2 regions of the Sphingobium sp. SG1 genome follow, and region 2 is predicted to be linked to the other one. Evidence: riboswitches for the same ligand, from Rfam matches in the RefSeq annotation. Region 2 holds a riboswitch; the other holds the start of a gene.
The links. A riboswitch is a leader RNA that binds a small molecule or an ion and turns the genes downstream of it on or off. The one in region 2 is predicted to bind thiamine pyrophosphate.
Positions count from the first base shown of each region.

Region 1: linked by a shared signal. The riboswitch ahead of AC0KVN_RS22810 (TonB-dependent receptor) and the one ahead of thiC (phosphomethylpyrimidine synthase ThiC) in region 2 are both predicted to bind thiamine pyrophosphate.

Region 1 is NZ_JBVVOJ010000016.1:11,837-20,117, forward strand. Features, by position in the region: gene AC0KVN_RS22785 (leucyl aminopeptidase) at 1-1,401, shown strand, start outside; gene AC0KVN_RS22790 (DNA polymerase III subunit chi) at 1,407-1,844, shown strand; gene ndk (nucleoside-diphosphate kinase) at 1,958-2,380, shown strand; gene AC0KVN_RS22800 (hypothetical protein) at 2,663-3,301, opposite strand; gene AC0KVN_RS22805 (glutathione S-transferase family protein) at 3,306-3,980, opposite strand; TPP riboswitch at 4,064-4,173, shown strand; gene AC0KVN_RS22810 (TonB-dependent receptor) at 4,203-6,497, shown strand; gene AC0KVN_RS22815 (phosphotransferase enzyme family protein) at 6,500-7,642, shown strand; gene pnuC (nicotinamide riboside transporter PnuC) at 7,642-8,208, shown strand; tRNA gene AC0KVN_RS22825 (tRNA-Cys) at 8,256-8,281, opposite strand, start outside.
Region 2 is NZ_JBVVOJ010000008.1:389-8,669, forward strand. Features, by position in the region: gene AC0KVN_RS17205 (DUF3800 domain-containing protein) at 1-276, opposite strand, end outside; gene thiC (phosphomethylpyrimidine synthase ThiC) at 346-2,241, opposite strand; TPP riboswitch at 2,296-2,405, opposite strand; gene AC0KVN_RS17215 (flavodoxin family protein) at 2,461-3,069, opposite strand; gene AC0KVN_RS17220 (winged helix-turn-helix transcriptional regulator) at 3,175-3,564, shown strand; gene AC0KVN_RS17225 (hypothetical protein) at 3,561-3,830, shown strand; gene AC0KVN_RS17230 (prolyl oligopeptidase family serine peptidase) at 3,851-5,947, shown strand; gene AC0KVN_RS17235 (transglutaminase family protein) at 6,378-8,281, shown strand, end outside.

The sequences.
Region 1 (8,281 bases), on a different contig from region 2:
GTCCTTGCCGTGGCGAAGGGGACTGTCGACAGCCTGCCGCTTACCGCATCGGCCACGCTGGTCGCCGGCGCCGCCGCCGCGCGCTTCGCCGGTGAGGCGGGCGGCAGCGTCGAGAGCTTCGTCGAGGAAGCCGGCGCGGTGCTGCGCGTCCTGCTGCTGGGCATCGGCAATGGCAGCGCGGCCGACCTGGAGCGGGCCGGCGGCGCGCTGACCGCCAAGCTGTCGACCAGCGGCGCGACCCACGCAGCGGTCGAATTCCCGGCCGGCGTAAGCGGCGAGGATGCCGCCCGGCTGGGCCTGGGCGCACTGCTGCGCAGCTGGCGGATCGACACTTATCGCACGCGTCAGCCCGAAAAGGCCAAGCCGACGCTGGCGACCGTGACGATCGTCGCAAACGGCGCCGAGGCCGAATGGGCCAAGCTGTCGGCGGTCGCCGCCGGTGTCGCCTTCACCCGCGAGCTGGTGTCGGAACCGGCCAACATCCTCTATCCCGAAAGCTTCGTCGCGCGCTGCCAGCACCTGGCTGATCTCGGCGTCAAGATCACCGTGCTGGACCGCGCGGCGATGACGGAGCTGGGCATGGGCGCGCTGCTGGGCGTGGCGCAGGGGTCGGCGCGCGAGGCGCGGCTGCTGGCGATGGAATGGGACGGCACCGATGGGGCCGCCGAAAAGCCGGTGGTGTTCATCGGCAAGGGCGTGACCTTCGACACCGGCGGTATCTCGCTCAAGCCCGGCCCCGGCATGGAAGACATGAAGTGGGACATGGGCGGCGCCGGTGCCGTGGCGGGCGCGATGAAGGCGCTGGCCGGTCGCAAGGCCAAGGCGCGTGTCGTCGGCATTTGTGGCCTGGTCGAGAATATGCCCGACGCCAATGCCCAGCGCCCCGGCGACATCGTGACGTCGATGTCGGGCCAGACGATCGAGGTGCTGAACACCGACGCCGAAGGCCGTCTGGTGCTGTGCGACGCGGTGACCTGGGCACAGAAGACCTATGAACCCGAAGTGGTGATCGACCTTGCCACCCTGACCGGCGCGATGATGATCGCGCTCGGCAGCGAGCATGGCGGCCTGTTCGCCAACGACGACGCGCTGGCCGACGACCTGCTGGCGGCGGGCAAGACCAGCGGCGAGAAGCTGTGGCGCTTCCCGCTGTCGGAGGCCTATGACAAGCTGATCGACAGCCCGATCGCCGACATGAAGAATATCGGTCCGCGCTTCGCCGGCTCGATCACCGCTGCCCAGTTCATCAAGCGCTTCGTCAACGAAGGCGTGAAGTGGGCGCATCTCGACATTGCCGGCATGGTCTGGTCGGACAAGCCCGGCGCCACCGCCGACAAGGGCGCGACCGGCTATGGCGTGCGCCTGATCGACCAGCTGGTGGCCGACAAGTTCGAGCGCTGAAGCCGGTGCAGGTCGACTTCTACCAGCTGAGCCGCGATCCTGTGGAAGGGGTGCTGCCCGCGATCGCGGCACGCATCCTGGACATGGGCGCGCGGCTGCTGGTGGTGGCCGACGAGCCGGAGCGGCTGGCCCGCATATCGGCGGGCCTGTGGGCGGGGCCACCCGAAAGCTTCCTGGCCAATGGCCTGGCAGGCGACGGGGTGGACGCCGCCCAGCCGGTGCTGTTGGCGCAGAGCTGTGACGCTGCCAATGGCGCCAGGCATGTTGCGCTGGCGGACGGTGTATGGCGCGAGGAGGCGCTGGGCTTCGATCGCGCCTTCTATTTCTTCGATGCGGACACGATCGACGGCGCGCGGGCCAGCTGGCGGGCGCTCAGCAAGCGCGAGGGCGTGACCCCGCGCTTCTGGCGGCAGGAAGGCCGCAAATGGGTGCAGGGGCCGTGAACGCCCGGAAATAGGGACTTCTACCAAGCCCTCTCGCGCCCCTCTTGCGAAGTGATCCGGCCCGGTCTAAAGGGCGCGCAACTTTATTCCAACAATCCGGAGTTATGAGGGCCATGGCCGTCACGCGCACTTTTTCGATCATCAAGCCCGACGCAACCCGTCGCAACCTGACCGGCGCCGTCACCAAGATGCTGGAAGAAGCCGGCCTGCGCGTCGTCGCTTCCAAGCGCATCCGCATGAGCCGCGAGCAGGCCGAAGGCTTCTATGCCGTTCACAAGGAACGCCCCTTCTTTGCTGACCTGGTCGCCTTCATGATCTCGGGCCCGGTCGTCGTCCAGGTTCTGGAAGGCGAAAACGCCGTGACCCGCAACCGCGACATCATGGGCGCCACCAACCCGGCCAATGCCGACGCCGGCACCATTCGCAAGGAACTGGCCGAATCGATCGAAGCCAATTCGGTCCATGGTTCGGACAGCGAAGAAAATGCCGCGATCGAGATCGCCTATTTCTTCAAGCCCGAAGAAATCGTCGGCTAAACCCGACACCCGTCCCCGGACGAGCAAAAGGCCCGGCGCTCCCGCAAGGAGCGGCCGGGTTTTTTGTGGTTGGGGATGACGGATTTGGGTGGGAACAAGACATAGCCCCTCCCTTCCAGGGAGGGGGTGGGGTGGGTTGCGAGCGTAGCGAGCTTCTGCCCTATCGACTGTAGACCGCCGCTACGCGGCGCACCCACCCCCCGACCCCTCCCTGGAAGGGAGGGGAGTAGGAAACGTCCGCTTCTGGTCGCTTGCGGCCTGCCTGAACGTGGCCGTGCGGCTCTAGCGTTTCGTCTGACGGGCCCAGCGGGTGTCGATCTTGGCCTGGGCGCTGGCGCCCTGGGCGTGACTGACCAGGGAGAGGCCGCGCAGGGTCAGTTTGTGGCCGGACAGCCATTTGCCGGCGATGCCATAGCCGATGTCGTAGACGGCGGAATCGCTGTGGGTGTCGCCATTGACGACGAACTGGGTGACGATGGTCACCGGCAGTTTCTCGTCGCCGATGCTGTCGTCGGGCAGCTTGGCGGCATTGCGCGCCTTTTTCAGCGCATCCTCGAACCAGCCGGCCTCGATCCGCGGTTCGCCGGTCGTGTCGACCGGGGCGATGCCGAGCGCCTTGGGGAAATGGATGGTCTGGCTCTGCACCAGCTGATCGGGATCGGCGGGCTTGAGCGTCAGGCGGCTGTCGCCATCGGCTGCGGCGTTGAGCACCAGCCGGGCGGCGCGGGCGGATGCCTTGCTGCTTTCGGCGGCCTTGCTGGCGCGTTCGTCCTTCTTGTCGGCCCAGTTGAGATAGAGGGTGAGGGCGGAGATCAGCACCGCCGCCACCGCCAGCAATTCGCCCAGCGTAATCCAGCGCCGGCGGATGCGGGCGGCTTCCTCCTTGCGGGTCTCCTGCTTGGCCTCGGGGCTGTCGCTCATCGGGTCAGGCCGTCTGTGGCGGGACTTCGAACTTGTCGATCACCCATTCCTCCGCCTGCGCCTCGCCGATCCATTCCTGCATCCAGGGATGGGCGATGATCGCGCGCATATAGGCTTCGGCAAAGCGGGCGACGGGCAGCTGATAGGTGATGAAGCGGGTCACGACGGGCGCGAACATCAGGTCTACGGCGCCGAACTCGCCGAACAGGAAGTCGCCCTCACCACCATAGCGGGCGCGGGCCTGGGCCCAGAGCTGCATGATCCGGCTGATGTCGTGAGCAACGGCCTCCGACGGCGGGACCGGGTCATAGATCTGGCGGATGTTCATGCTGTGCTCGCGGCGGAGCGCGGCGAAGCTGCTGTGCATTTCGGCCGCCATCGAGCGGGCCATGGCGCGGGCACCCGGATCGGTCGGCCAGAACTGGTCGCCCCCGGTCTTTTCATTGAGATATTCGACGATGGCCAGGCTGTCCCACACGACGATGTCGTCGCCATCCCACAGGATCGGCACCTTGCCGGAGGAGGGGGCGAACTCATCGCCCTCGCGACGCTTTTCCCATTCCTCGTCATAGAGAGGGACCACCACTTCCTCGAACGGAAGGCCGGAGAGCTTGCACGCCAGCCAGCCGCGCAGCGACCAGCTCGAATAGGCCTTGTTGCCAATGAACAGCTTCATCATGGCCATGTCTTAGCCGGGCGGGCTTCGATAAGTCGAGAGCCGATAGAGAGGGCTTTCCACTTCGCGTCGAAACGCCTAAGGGGCGGCCATCCCCGGGGGGCCGCTCATGCGCGGCTGAGAGGTGGTCAGCAGACCACGACCCGCTGAACCTGATCCGGCTGATACCGGCGTAGGGAGGGCAAGGCGGCAGGTCCGTCGTCCCTCCTGTGGAGTGGACGTAAGATGAAGACTGCCCGATTGCCCCATGTTGGAAGCGCCTGCCTGACGCTCGCCCTGTTGATGATTGCATCGCCCGCGATGGCGGAGGATGAGCTGGACCAGTCGACCAATATTCAGGTCGTCGGCCATCCCGACCCCGAAGGCCTGTTGCCCGACCAGAGCGCGCCCAAGGCGGTGAGCGCGATCTCCACCGACTTCATCATCAAGCAGGCGCCGACGCTCAACGCCTTCCAGCTGGTCAACCTGCTGCCCGGCGCCAATGTCTCGTCCAGCGACCCTTATGGTCTGTCGGCATCGTCCAGCCTGACGTTGCGCGGCCTGGGCCAGGACCAGATCGGCGTGTTGATGGAAGGCGCGCCGCAGAACGACATCGGCTATTATTATGCCTATCCCTCGCAATTTGCCGATGCGGAGAATGTGCGGCAGGTGATGCTGGCGCAGGGCGCGGCGGACATTGACTCGCCGGTGGTCGCGGCGGCCGGCGGCCTGTTGTCGCTGACGCTGGATGATCCCAGGGCGGAGGCGGGCGGCCTCGTCAACCTGTCGGTCGGTTCCTATGACGAGCGGCGCATCTTTGCGCGGATCGACACGGGACGGATCGGATCGACCGGGCTGAAGGCTTTCATTTCCTATTCCAACAACCGCGCCGACAACTGGCGCGGGGCAGGCCATGACCAGCGCCAGCATATCGACGCCAAGCTGCTGAACGAATGGGGCGATGGCAACCGCGCGAGCATCGCCTTTTCCTTCAACGACGCCAAGACATCGACCTATCCCAGCCCGAGCAAGGCGGATTGGGAAGCCTCTGGCCGGGGCTATAATTTCGATGAGACCTACAGCGAGGGGAACAGCAACTACTGGCGCCTCTATCGCGCGCCGTTCCGAAATTTCTATGTCGCGGCGCCGGTGCATCTCAAGCTCAGCGACACGCTGAGCTTCGACAGCAGTGCCTATCTGCAGATGGGGCATGGCAATTCGCCCTATGGCACGCAGCTGGCCACCACCGGCAATTATCTGGGCACCGAGGAACTGACCCAGCCGATCGACCTGCCCGGTGCGGTCGATGGCGTCGCCACGGTGATGGGCAATTGGACCGGCAAGCAGTTCCGCGTCGGCGACGTCAGCAAGCTGACCTTGCAGGCCGGCGCGCATCGGATCGTGGCAGGCCTCTGGTTCGACTATGGCACCGACCGGGTGACGCAATCCTATACGTCGATCGGTGCCGATGGTCGGCCGGTCGATCAGTGGGGCTATCAGGACAAGGCGATCCGCACCGCCGACGGGCGGCTGCTGGCCTATGAAAATCAGCGCACGGAGACGGTGACCAAGGGCTTCTTCCTGGCTGACAGCATCGCGGTGACGCCCAAGCTGGGCATCGACATCGGTTTCAAGGGCGTCAACCTGCTGCGCAACGGGCGCAATTATCTGCCCGGCCCGCAGTCGAGGGTGCGGATCGACAGCTTTGCCGCGCTGCCGCGGGCGGCGATCCATTATCAGCTGGACGACCGGCAGCAGCTGTTCGCCAACATCACCACCAATTTCCGCACGCCCAACGAGTTCGCGCTCTACAACAGCTATTATGGCGGCGAACTGGTGAGCCAGGGCACCGACGGCCTGAAGAACGAATATTCGATCTCGCAGGAACTGGGCTATCGCTATATCGGCCCCAGCCTGTCTTTCTCGCTGACCGGTTTCCATTATCATTTCCGCAACCGCCAGGTGGCGACGGTGATCGACAGCGGTGGCGCGCTGGTCAATTCGACCATCAATGCCGGCAGCCAGAGCAGCTATGGCCTGGATGGCGAGATCGACTATCGCCCGGCCAAGGGGATGAGCATCTATGCCTCGGCGGAGTATCTGCACACGCGGCTGAACGACGATCTGGCGATCAACGGCGATTATCTGCCGACCAGGGGCAAGCGGGCGGTGTCGGCCCCCAGCTTCCAGTTCGCGCTGGGCAGCACCTATGATGATGGCCGGCTGTTCGGCAGCAGCGCGCTCAAATATGTCGGCCGCCAATATGCGACCTTCATGAATGACGAGAGCATCAAGGGCTATGCCACGTTGGACCTGTCGGTCGGCGTCCATTTGGCCGGGCTGATCGACGCGCAGGTGATGGACCTGCGCATCAACGCGATCAACGTCACCAATCCGCACGTCCTGTCGGGCGTCTATTCGATCAGCACCAACGCGCAGGACACGGTCGGGCGCAACGGCACGCTGATCGCCGGTTCGGCGCCGACCTATTATGTCGGCAGCGGGCGCGCCGTGGTGGCGACGTTGTCGCGCGCCTTCTGAGGATGAGCGCCGCCGCCCCGCATCTGGTCCATGGCATGGGGCTGGCGCTGGAGGCGCCGGCCTGGCCGGCGATCACGGCGGAGGAGGCCGCGGCGGTGCTGGCCCATTTTCCCGACGCTGGCCGGCTGGCGGCGCTGGCCTGGCATTCGCCGCGCCCCTTTTCGGCGGCAGCGCTGGTCGAGACGGATCGCGGCCCGCTGTTCCTGAAGCGGCATCACCAGCGCTTGCGGACGCCGGCGGCGCTGGCCGAGGAGCATGGCTATATGGCGCATCTGCGCGGTGCCGGACTGGCGGTGCCCGACGTGCTGCGCGCGACCGATGGTGCCAGCGCGATGGCGCTGGGCGAATGGAGCTATGAGTTGCATCGTCAGGCGCCGGGTATCGATCTTTATCGCGATCGCCAGTCCTGGACGCCCTTCCTGTCGCCCGGTCACGCCTTCGCGGCTGGTGTTGCACTGGCGCAACTGCATCGGGCGGCGGCCGGTTTCGCCGCGCCGGCACGCGGGTCGCATCCGTTGGTGTCGAGCTTCACCATATTGCCTGCCGTCGATCCGCTGGTCGCAGCGGACGCCTATGTCGCGGCGCGACCGGCGGTGGCGGCCTTCCTGGCGGATATGCCCTGGCGGTCGGAACTGGCGCGGCTGTTCGCGGCATTGGGGGAGGGGCTGGCGCCGCGGCTGGCGGAGCAGCCTGCGCTCTGGACCCATAATGACTGGCATCCCTCCAACCTGCTCTGGTCGGCGGAAGGCGCGGTCAGCAGCATCTTCGATTTCGGCCTGTCGACCCGCAGCTGCGCACTGCATGATCTGGCCACCGCGATCGAGCGGACGGCGATTCCCTGGCTGACGCTGGATCAGGGCCGGCTGGCCGAGCCGGCGGATGTGGATGGGGCGCTGGCCTTGCTGGCGGGCTATCGCAGTGTCCTGCCGCTGGCGCCTGCCGAGATCGATACGCTGCTGCGCCTGCTACCGCTGGTCCATGTCGAGTTCGCCCTGACCGAGATCGACTATTTCTTCGGCATATTGGCCGATCGCGAAGGCGCGATGCTGGCCTGGCAGGCTTATCTGGTCGGCCATGCCGACTGGTTCCTGTCGGGGGCGGGGCAGGGCTTTCTGGCGCAACTTCGCGAGGGAGTGGCGGGCTGATGTCTGTGCTGGAGATCATTGCCGTCATCATCAGCTTCCTCGGCATCTGGCTGACGGCGCGGCGGCATCTGCTGTGCTGGCCGGTCAACCTGATGGCCTGCGCCCTGTATGCCAAGCTGTTCCTGGACGTGCGCCTCTATGCCGACATGGTGCTGCAGGGGCTGTTCGGCATCGCCATCGTCTATGGCTGGATCGGCTGGGCGCGGGGCAAGCGCGACGAGGGCGAGGTAAGGGTGGTGCCGCTGCCGCCGATGCGGGCCGCCAAGGGGCTGGCGCTGGGCGCACTCTGTGCCGGCGCGATCGGCTGGTTCACCCATCATTATACCGATGCGGCGCTGCCCTGGATGGATTCGGCGCTGAGCAGTTTCAGCCTGGTCGCCCAATATTGGACGGCGCGGCGCCATGCGGTGAGCTGGCTGCTGTGGATCGTGGTCGACATTTTCTATGTCGGCATGTTCATGTTCAAGGGATTGTGGCTGACCGCCGGTCTCTATGCCGCGATGATCGGGCTGGCGGTGCTGGGCTATTGGCGCTGGCGGCAGGCGATGCGACGCAGCGCAGCCTGAACAGGGCTGCTGCCTTGAGTCGGCAGGGATCGGATCTATCTGGAAAATGGAGGCCCGAGCCGGAATCGAACCG
Region 2 (8,281 bases):
TGTTTTTGCCAATTCGTCAATGGCATTTCTCAAAATAGATAACCTATGATGCTTGGCCAAACCATGTACCGGACTCCTGATATATTCAGAAGCATGCAACTCCGTACGAATGGGCAGCCCATAGACACTTTTCAGCGTCTTTCGCAATGCAATCAACCTGTCAATGAATGGTCGCCATCGTCGCTCATGAACAACGATCCCACTTAACGCAAAATAACGCGTTGGAGATCCAACAAGCCCTGTGTCACCACTTTCATCGACATACATCAGGTACATGTTTTCATGCTATTGCATGTGGAAGGATTATCAAGACCCTTCCACATCCATTTTCAATCTACCAATTCATCAATCATGCTCCCGTCCACCGGCGCCCATATAGAGTTCGCTGCCGGTTTCCTTGAAGAGTTTGCTCATCTCTTCCATGCCTTTCAACGCGGCGGCCTTGCTGGCTTCCGCCACTTCCGCGCCGGTCAGGCCCGCCGCCAGGAAGCCGTCGGCGGGCTGGTTCTTCTTCGCGGCGAAGTCGCGGACTTCCTGCGTGATCTTCATCGAGCAGAATTTGGGGCCGCACATCGAGCAGAAATGGGCGCTCTTGGCGCCTTCGGCCGGCAGGGTCTGGTCATGATATTGTTCGGCCGTGTCGGGATCCAGGGACAGGTTGAACTGGTCGCGCCAGCGGAACTCGAAGCGGGCGTGGCTGAGCGCGTCGTCGCGGACCTTGGCGGCGGGGTGGCCCTTGGCCAGGTCGGCGGCGTGGGCGGCGAGCTTGTAGGTGACGACGCCGACCTTCACATCGTCGCGGTCGGGCAGGCCCAGATGCTCCTTGGGCGTGACGTAGCAGAGCATCGCCGTGCCATACCAGCCGATCTGCGCCGCGCCGATGCCTGAGGTGATATGGTCATAGCCCGGCGCGATGTCCGTGGTGAGCGGCCCGAGCGTATAGAAGGGCGCTTCGCCGCAGACCTGGAGCTGCTTTTCCATATTCTCCTTGATCTTGTGCATCGGCACATGGCCGGGGCCTTCGATCATCACCTGCACATCCTGTTTCCAGGCGCGGTGGGTCAGTTCGCCAAGCGTATAGAGTTCGGAGAATTGCGCTTCGTCATTGGCGTCGGCGATCGAGCCGGGGCGCAGGCCGTCGCCCAGCGAATAGGCGATGTCATAGGCCTTCATGATCTCCGCGATCTCGTCGAAATGATCGTAGAGGAAGCTCTCCTTGTGGTGCGCCAGGCACCATTTCGCCATGATCGATCCGCCGCGCGAGACGATGCCGGTGACGCGCCTGGCCGCCATCGGGATATAGGCGAGGCGGACGCCGGCATGGATGGTGAAATAATCGACGCCCTGTTCGGCCTGTTCGATGAGGGTATCGCGGAAGATATCCCAGGTGAGGTCCTCGGCGATGCCGCCGACCTTTTCGAGCGCCTGATAGATGGGGACGGTGCCGATCGGCACGGGCGAGTTGCGGATGATCCATTCGCGCGTGTCATGGATGTTGCGGCCGGTGGAGAGGTCCATCACCGTGTCCGCGCCCCAGCGGATCGACCAGACCAGCTTGTCGACTTCGGACGCGACGTCGGAGGCGACCGCCGAGTTGCCGATATTGGCGTTGATCTTCACCAGGAAATTGCGGCCGATCGCCATCGGCTCGGATTCCGGGTGGTTGATGTTCGACGGGATGATGGCGCGACCGCGGGCGACTTCATCGCGGACGAATTCCGGGGTCACATAGTCGGGGATGGAGGCGCCCCAGCTTTCGCCGTCGCGGACATATTCGGCGAGGCGGGCGCGGCCCAGATTCTCGCGCTCGGCGACATATTCCATTTCCGGGGTGATGATGCCGCGACGGGCATAGTGCATCTGGGAGACGTTGGCGCCGGGCTTGGCGCGCAGGGGACGCTTCACCACGTTCGGGAAGGGCTGGACGCCGCCCGAACGGTCGGGGCCTTTCAGGCCATTATCCTCCGGCTTGATCTCGCGCGCGTCATATTCCTCGACATCGCCGCGTTCCCGGATCCAGTCGCGGCGGAGTTGCTGCAGGCCCGCCATGATGTCGATGTGGGCGTCCGGATCGGTATAGGGACCGGACGTGTCATAGACGCGCACCGGCGGCTCGCCGCTGCCCGGCTCCAGATGGATCTCGCGCATGGCGACCTTGCGCGGGCCGACATGGATCTTCTTCGAGCCGCGAATGGCTCCCGTAGTAACGCGCATTTCGGTGCGGGCGGGGACGTCTGCCATAACTTCTCTCTCCTTCAGGCGGAAAGAGAGTGCGGGCGGTGTCACGGGACGAGTGGCACGACGCGCTTCCCTCCCTACGCCAGTGTCAACTGGATCAGGTTCAGCGGGTCGCGGCCACAAAGCCGCCTCTCAACCGTCTGCGGACGGTCCCCCGGGGATATGGGCAATGGATAGCGCAAGCGCGGCGGCAGGGGAAGCCCCTGCCCGCCGTGCCGTCGATCAGGCAGGCAAGGCATCGGCCCGATGATCGATGCCAGCGCGCCAGCGGGCCGCTGCCTGCGCCACGCGGCGACCGAGCGAACGGGCGGTGGCGCGGTCGCCGGCCTTGGGCGTGACGTCCGGGCTGTCATTGGCCGCCTGGGCCATGGCGCCGATGAAGCTGCCGAGGCGGTTTTCGACCTCGGTCGCGGCGCTTTCATCGTCATTATTGCCCGGATTCTGGCCGGTGCCGATCCAGACCATGCCATGCTGGGCGGCAAAGATGGCGAGGCTGGTCAGGGTGTTGAGCTTGTCGCCCGAGGGCGAGCCGGAGACGGTGAAGGCGGCGCCCAGCTTGTCCTTCCACGCCTTGGTGAAATAGACCCGCGCGCTGGCGTCCATGAACGCCTTCATCGGCGCGGAGACGGTGCCCATATAGGTGGGCGAACCGAAGATGATGGCGTCGGCATCGGCGATGCGATCGAAAAATTCGCCGAAATCGGCCTGGAGGCCGTCGATGCGCAGCAGGTCGGCGACGCCGCCGCTGTCGGTGACGCCCTGGGCGACGTCGCGCGCGAGCACGTCGGTATGGCCGAAGCCGCTATGGTAGACGATGGCGATCTTGCTCATTTTCAAATGTCCTTGTTGCACGTCATGAGGGTGCAGCCGGCTTGCGGACGCCAAGATGGATGCCTAGGTACTGCAAGTGAAGTACGCACCTTGGAGTACCTACCCATGAAGCTGCCGGAATGGACCGAGCGGATCGATCCGTGCGAGGCGCATTGCCCGTCGCGCGACCTGCTGGACCTGATCGGGGATCGGTGGAGCCTGCTGATCCTGCTGGTGGTCGGCCAGGGGGTGCGGCGCAATGGCGAGCTGAAACGGCGGATCGGCGGCATCAGCCAGAAGATGCTGACCCAGACGCTGCGCGCGCTGGAGGCCAATGGGCTAGTGGCGCGCCATGACTTCGCGACCGTGCCGCCGCATGTCGAATATGAACTGACGCCGCTGGGCGTGTCATTGGGCGATGCGCTGGGGCCGCTGTTCCAGTGGATCGAGGGCAGCTATCCGGCGGTGGTGCAGGCACGGACCGATTTCGCCGCGCGCCAGGCGGAGGCGGCATGAGCGTCGCCGCCGACAAGAAGGCCCGGCGCAAGGCGTTGCGGCACGAGATGCGGATGGTGGCGGTGCGGCCGCGGCGCTGGGGGCTGTGGCTGCTCACCCTGGGCGCGCTGCTGCTGATCCTGCCGTCGGCCTTTGGCGTCCATAGCCTGATGGGCTGGTCACCGATGCTGCTGGGGCTGATCGCCTGTGCCGCGTCGCTGCCCTTGCTGGTGGCGGGCGCGGTGCTGCGGCGGCGCTATCTGAAGGGCCAGCTCGCGCGGGATTGAGGACAACAAAGGGGGGCGCAATGAAGAGGTTGATAACGATGGTTTCTGCTGCCCTGCTGACCGGCGCTGGCGCGCCCGCCCCCGCGCCTGCCGACGATCCGTTTGTCTGGCTGGAAGACTGGACCGGGCCGCGCGCGATGCAGTGGGTGGAGGCGGAGAACAAGGCGACCGTCGCCACGCTGCAGGGCGATCCGCGCTATGCCGGCTATTACAGGGATGCGCTGGCGATCGCATCGGCCAAGGACCGGATCGCGATGCCGATGCTGATCCATGGCCGCATCTATAATTTCTGGCGCGATGCCGACCATCCGCAGGGCGTGTGGCGCTATACGTCCGAGGCCGATTATGCGGCGGCGTCGCCCAACTGGACGACCGTGCTGGACCTGGATGCGCTGTCCAAGGCGGAAGGGAAGAAGTGGGTGTGGAAGGGCGCGACCATCCTCGACCCCGAGGAGCGGATCGCACTGCTGGCGCTGTCGGACGGCGGCGAGGATGCGGTGCGGCTGCGCGAGTTCGACCTGGTCGACGGCACATTCGTGCCGGGCGGGTTCGACATTCCCAACGCCAAGCAGAATGCGGTGTGGCTGGACAAGGATACGCTCCTCCTGTCGCGCGACTGGGGGGCGGACAGCCTGACCAAGTCGGGCTATCCCTTTGTCGTCAAGACGCTGAAGCGCGGGCAGAAGCTGGACGACGCGCAGGAAGTGTTTCGCGGCGCGGCGAGCGACCAGCTGATGTCGATGCCCATCCTGCTGAGCGATGGGCAGGGCAATCGGGCCGCCTTCCTGTTTCGCGGCGTCACTTTCTTCGGCAACGAGACCTGGCTGCTGACGGCGCAGGGGACGAAGCGGCTGGCGCTGCCGGCCAAGAGCCAGCTGCAGGGCATGGTCGACGGGCAGGTGCTGATCCAAACCAGCGAGGCGTGGGAAAGCGGCGGCGTGACCGTGCCGGCAGGGGCGCTGGCGAGCGTGGCGCTCAAAGCCCTGCAGGAGGGCGGGGTGCTGACGCCCGAGATCTTGTTCGCGCCGACGCGGCGCCAGTCGATCGACGGGGTGGTGGCGACGCAGAATCGGGTCGTGCTGAGCCTCAATGACAATGTGCGCGGGCGGGTGCGGGTCCATGCGCGCGGGGCCACGGGATGGACCGCGCAGCCGGTCGACCTGCCCGACAATGCGACGATCAGCACGGTCGCCGCGTCCGACAAGAGCGACCAGGCCTATCTGAGCGTCGCAGGCTTCCTGGCGCCGACGACGCTGTGGGCGATGGATGCCGCCGACCCCAAGCCCGTGCAGGTGAAGGCAATGCCGGCGCGGTTCGATGCGGCGGGGCTGGTGGTCGAGCAGTTTGAGGCGACGTCCACCGACGGGACCAAGATCCCCTATTTCATCGTCCACAAGAAGGGGATGACGCCCGACGGCAGCACGCCGACGATCATGACCGCCTATGGCGGCTTCGAGGTGCCGATGACGCCCAGCTATGCCGCGATCACCGGCAAGCTGTGGCTGGAGCGGGGCAATAGTTTCGTGCTGGCCAATATCCGCGGCGGCGGCGAGTTCGGCCCGGCCTGGCATGAGGCGGGCCTCAAGACCAAGCGCCAGATCATCTATGATGATTTCGCGGCGGTGGCGCAGGATATATTCGCCCGCAAGCTGTCGAGCCCGCAGAAATTCGGCATCTATGGCGGGTCCAATGGCGGGCTGCTGATGGGGGTCGAGTTCAACCAGCATCCTGACCTCTGGAACGGTGTGGTGATCCAGGTGCCGCTGCTCGACATGATCCGATACGAGCAGATCGCCGCCGGTGCGTCCTGGGTCGATGAATATGGCAGCGTGTCGGTGCCGGAGGAAAAGGCGTTTCTCGAGAAAATCTCACCCTATGCCAATATCCGCAAGGGGGTCGCCTGTCCCACGCCCTATATCTGGACCACGACCAAGGACGACCGGGTCGGGCCGCAGCATGCGCGCAAGTTCGCCGCGCGGCTGAAGGATTATGGCCTGCCCTATCTCTTCTACGAGGATACCGCCGGCGGCCATTCGGGCGACGCCGATATCGAACAGGGCGCCCGGTTGCAGGCGATGCAGATGGTCTATTTCAGCCAAAGGCTGGAGGGGAAATAGAGGCCAGGCCGCGTCGACAAATTCAGCGTCAGCCGAATGGCCGGGATGGGGTGGATTGCGGCCATCCCACCAACGTCATGCTGAACTTGTTTCAGCATCCATCGAGCCCAACAAACCATTGGTCTTATGGGAGGAATGGACCCTGAAACAAGTTCAGGGTGACGATGATGGAATGGCCAAAACTGGTCGCTCCCTGCCAATCTCGACCTGCGCCATCCTGACGGAAGTCAGGATCCATTCGGCGTTACACCCGCGCGAAAGCGCTGAATGGATCCCGGATGAAGCATGCCCTGAGCCTGTCGAAGGGTCCGGGATGACGTCGGTTAAATGAGGGGATGGCCGGGGCTGACGCGAACGGAAATTGCGAGAATCTTTGGCGAAGCGACAGTTTCGCATTGCATTGCAGCAAAGCGTGGTTTCTGATCGCATCATGCTCAAGGCCGCGCTGCACCACCTGACCGCCTATCGCTATAGCCGCCCGATCCGTCTGGGTCCGCAAGTGATAAGATTGCGGCCCGCGCCGCATAGTCGCACCAAGATCCCCAATTATGCGCTGAAGATCGAGCCGGCGAACCATTTCCTCAACTGGCAGCAGGACCCGCACGGCAACTGGCTGGCGCGGATCGTCTTTCCCGATCCGGTCGATCATTTCAGTATCGAGGTCGACCTGCTGGCCGATCTGGATATCATCAACCCGTTCGACTTCTTCGTCGAACCCTATGCGGAAAATTACCCCTTCAGCTATGACGAGCAGCTGGAGACCGATCTGGCCGCTTATTATGACGTCGAGATGCAGGGGCCGTTGTTCGAGGAACTGGTGGCCCAGCATGCCGCGTTCGAGGGACGGACGATCGACTTCCTGGTCGATGTGAACAGCAAGCTGCAGCAGCGCATCGGCTATGTCATCCGCATGGAAACCGGGGTGCAGACGCCCGAGGAGACGCTGGACATCGGCACCGGATCGTGCCGCGATTCCGCCTGGCTGCTGGTGCAGCTGTTGCGCCGGCTGGGCTTTGCCGCCCGCTTCGTGTCGGGCTATTCGATCCAGCTGGTTGCGGACGTCGAGCCGATCGAAGGGCCCAAGGGAGTCACCCAGGATGTGGTCGACCTGCATGCCTGGGCCGAGGCCTATGTGCCCGGCGCCGGCTGGGTCGCGCTCGACGCGACCAGCGGCATGTTCGCGGGCGAGGGGCATATCCCGCTCTGCGCCACGCCCCATTATCGCTCCGCCGCGCCGATCAGCGGCATGGCCGAACCGGCCGAGGTCGATTTCAATTTCGCCATGAATGTCAGCCGCATTGCCGAGGCGGTGCGGATCACCAAGCCCTTTACCGAGGGGCGCTGGGCGTCGCTGATGGCGCTGGGCGAACAGGTGGACGCGGACCTGATCGCGCAGGACGTGCGGCTGACCACCGGCGGTGAGCCGACCTTCGTCGCGGTCGACGATCCACAGGCGGGCGAATGGAATGGCGATGCGGTCGGGCCGACCAAGGCGGGCTATGCCGACCGGCTGATCCGGCGGCTGCGCGATCGCTTTGCGCCGGGCGCGCTGCTGCATCATGGCCAGGGCAAATGGTATCCGGGCGAAAGCCTGCCGCGCTGGGGCTATTCGATCTACTGGCGGGCCGACGGCGTACCGATCTGGCGCGATGCCGGGCTGATCGCGGGCGAGCCGGAGGCGGGCGATACGACCATTACCGCCGAGGATGCCGGCCGCTTCCTGACCGCCATGGCGGACGGGCTGGGGGTCGAGACGGATTTCGTCCAGCCGGTGTTCGAGGATGCGCTGGCCTGGTCGGTGAAGGAGGCGGAACTGCCCGCCAATACCGAGCCGGGCGATCCCAAGTTCGACAATCCCGAGGAGCGCAGCCGGATGGTGCGCGCGTTCGAGGGCGGCCTTAGCAAGACGGTCGGCTATGTGCTGCCGATCCAGCGCTGGCAGACGCAGGCGAGCGCGCCGCGCTGGCAGAGCGAGGTGTGGAAGGTGCGGCGCAAGGCGCTGTTCGCGGTGCCGGGCGATTCGGCGCTGGGATACCGCCTGCCGCTGGGCACCCTGCCCTATGTGCCGCCGTCCGATTTCCCCTATATCCATCCGCAGGATACGAGCGAGCCGCGCGAGCCGCTGGCCGATTATCGCGCCGAGGCGGCAGCTCCGGCCGAGCGGTTCGAGCGGTCCGAGGTGGCACAGGCCGAGCATCAGGACCGGCAGGAACAGGTGTTCATCGAAGGGGCGGTGCGCACCGCCGTCACGGTCGAGCCGCGCGGCAATTTCCTGTCGGTCTTCGTGCCCCCGGTGAAGACGCTGGACGATTATCTGGAGTTGATTGCTGAGGT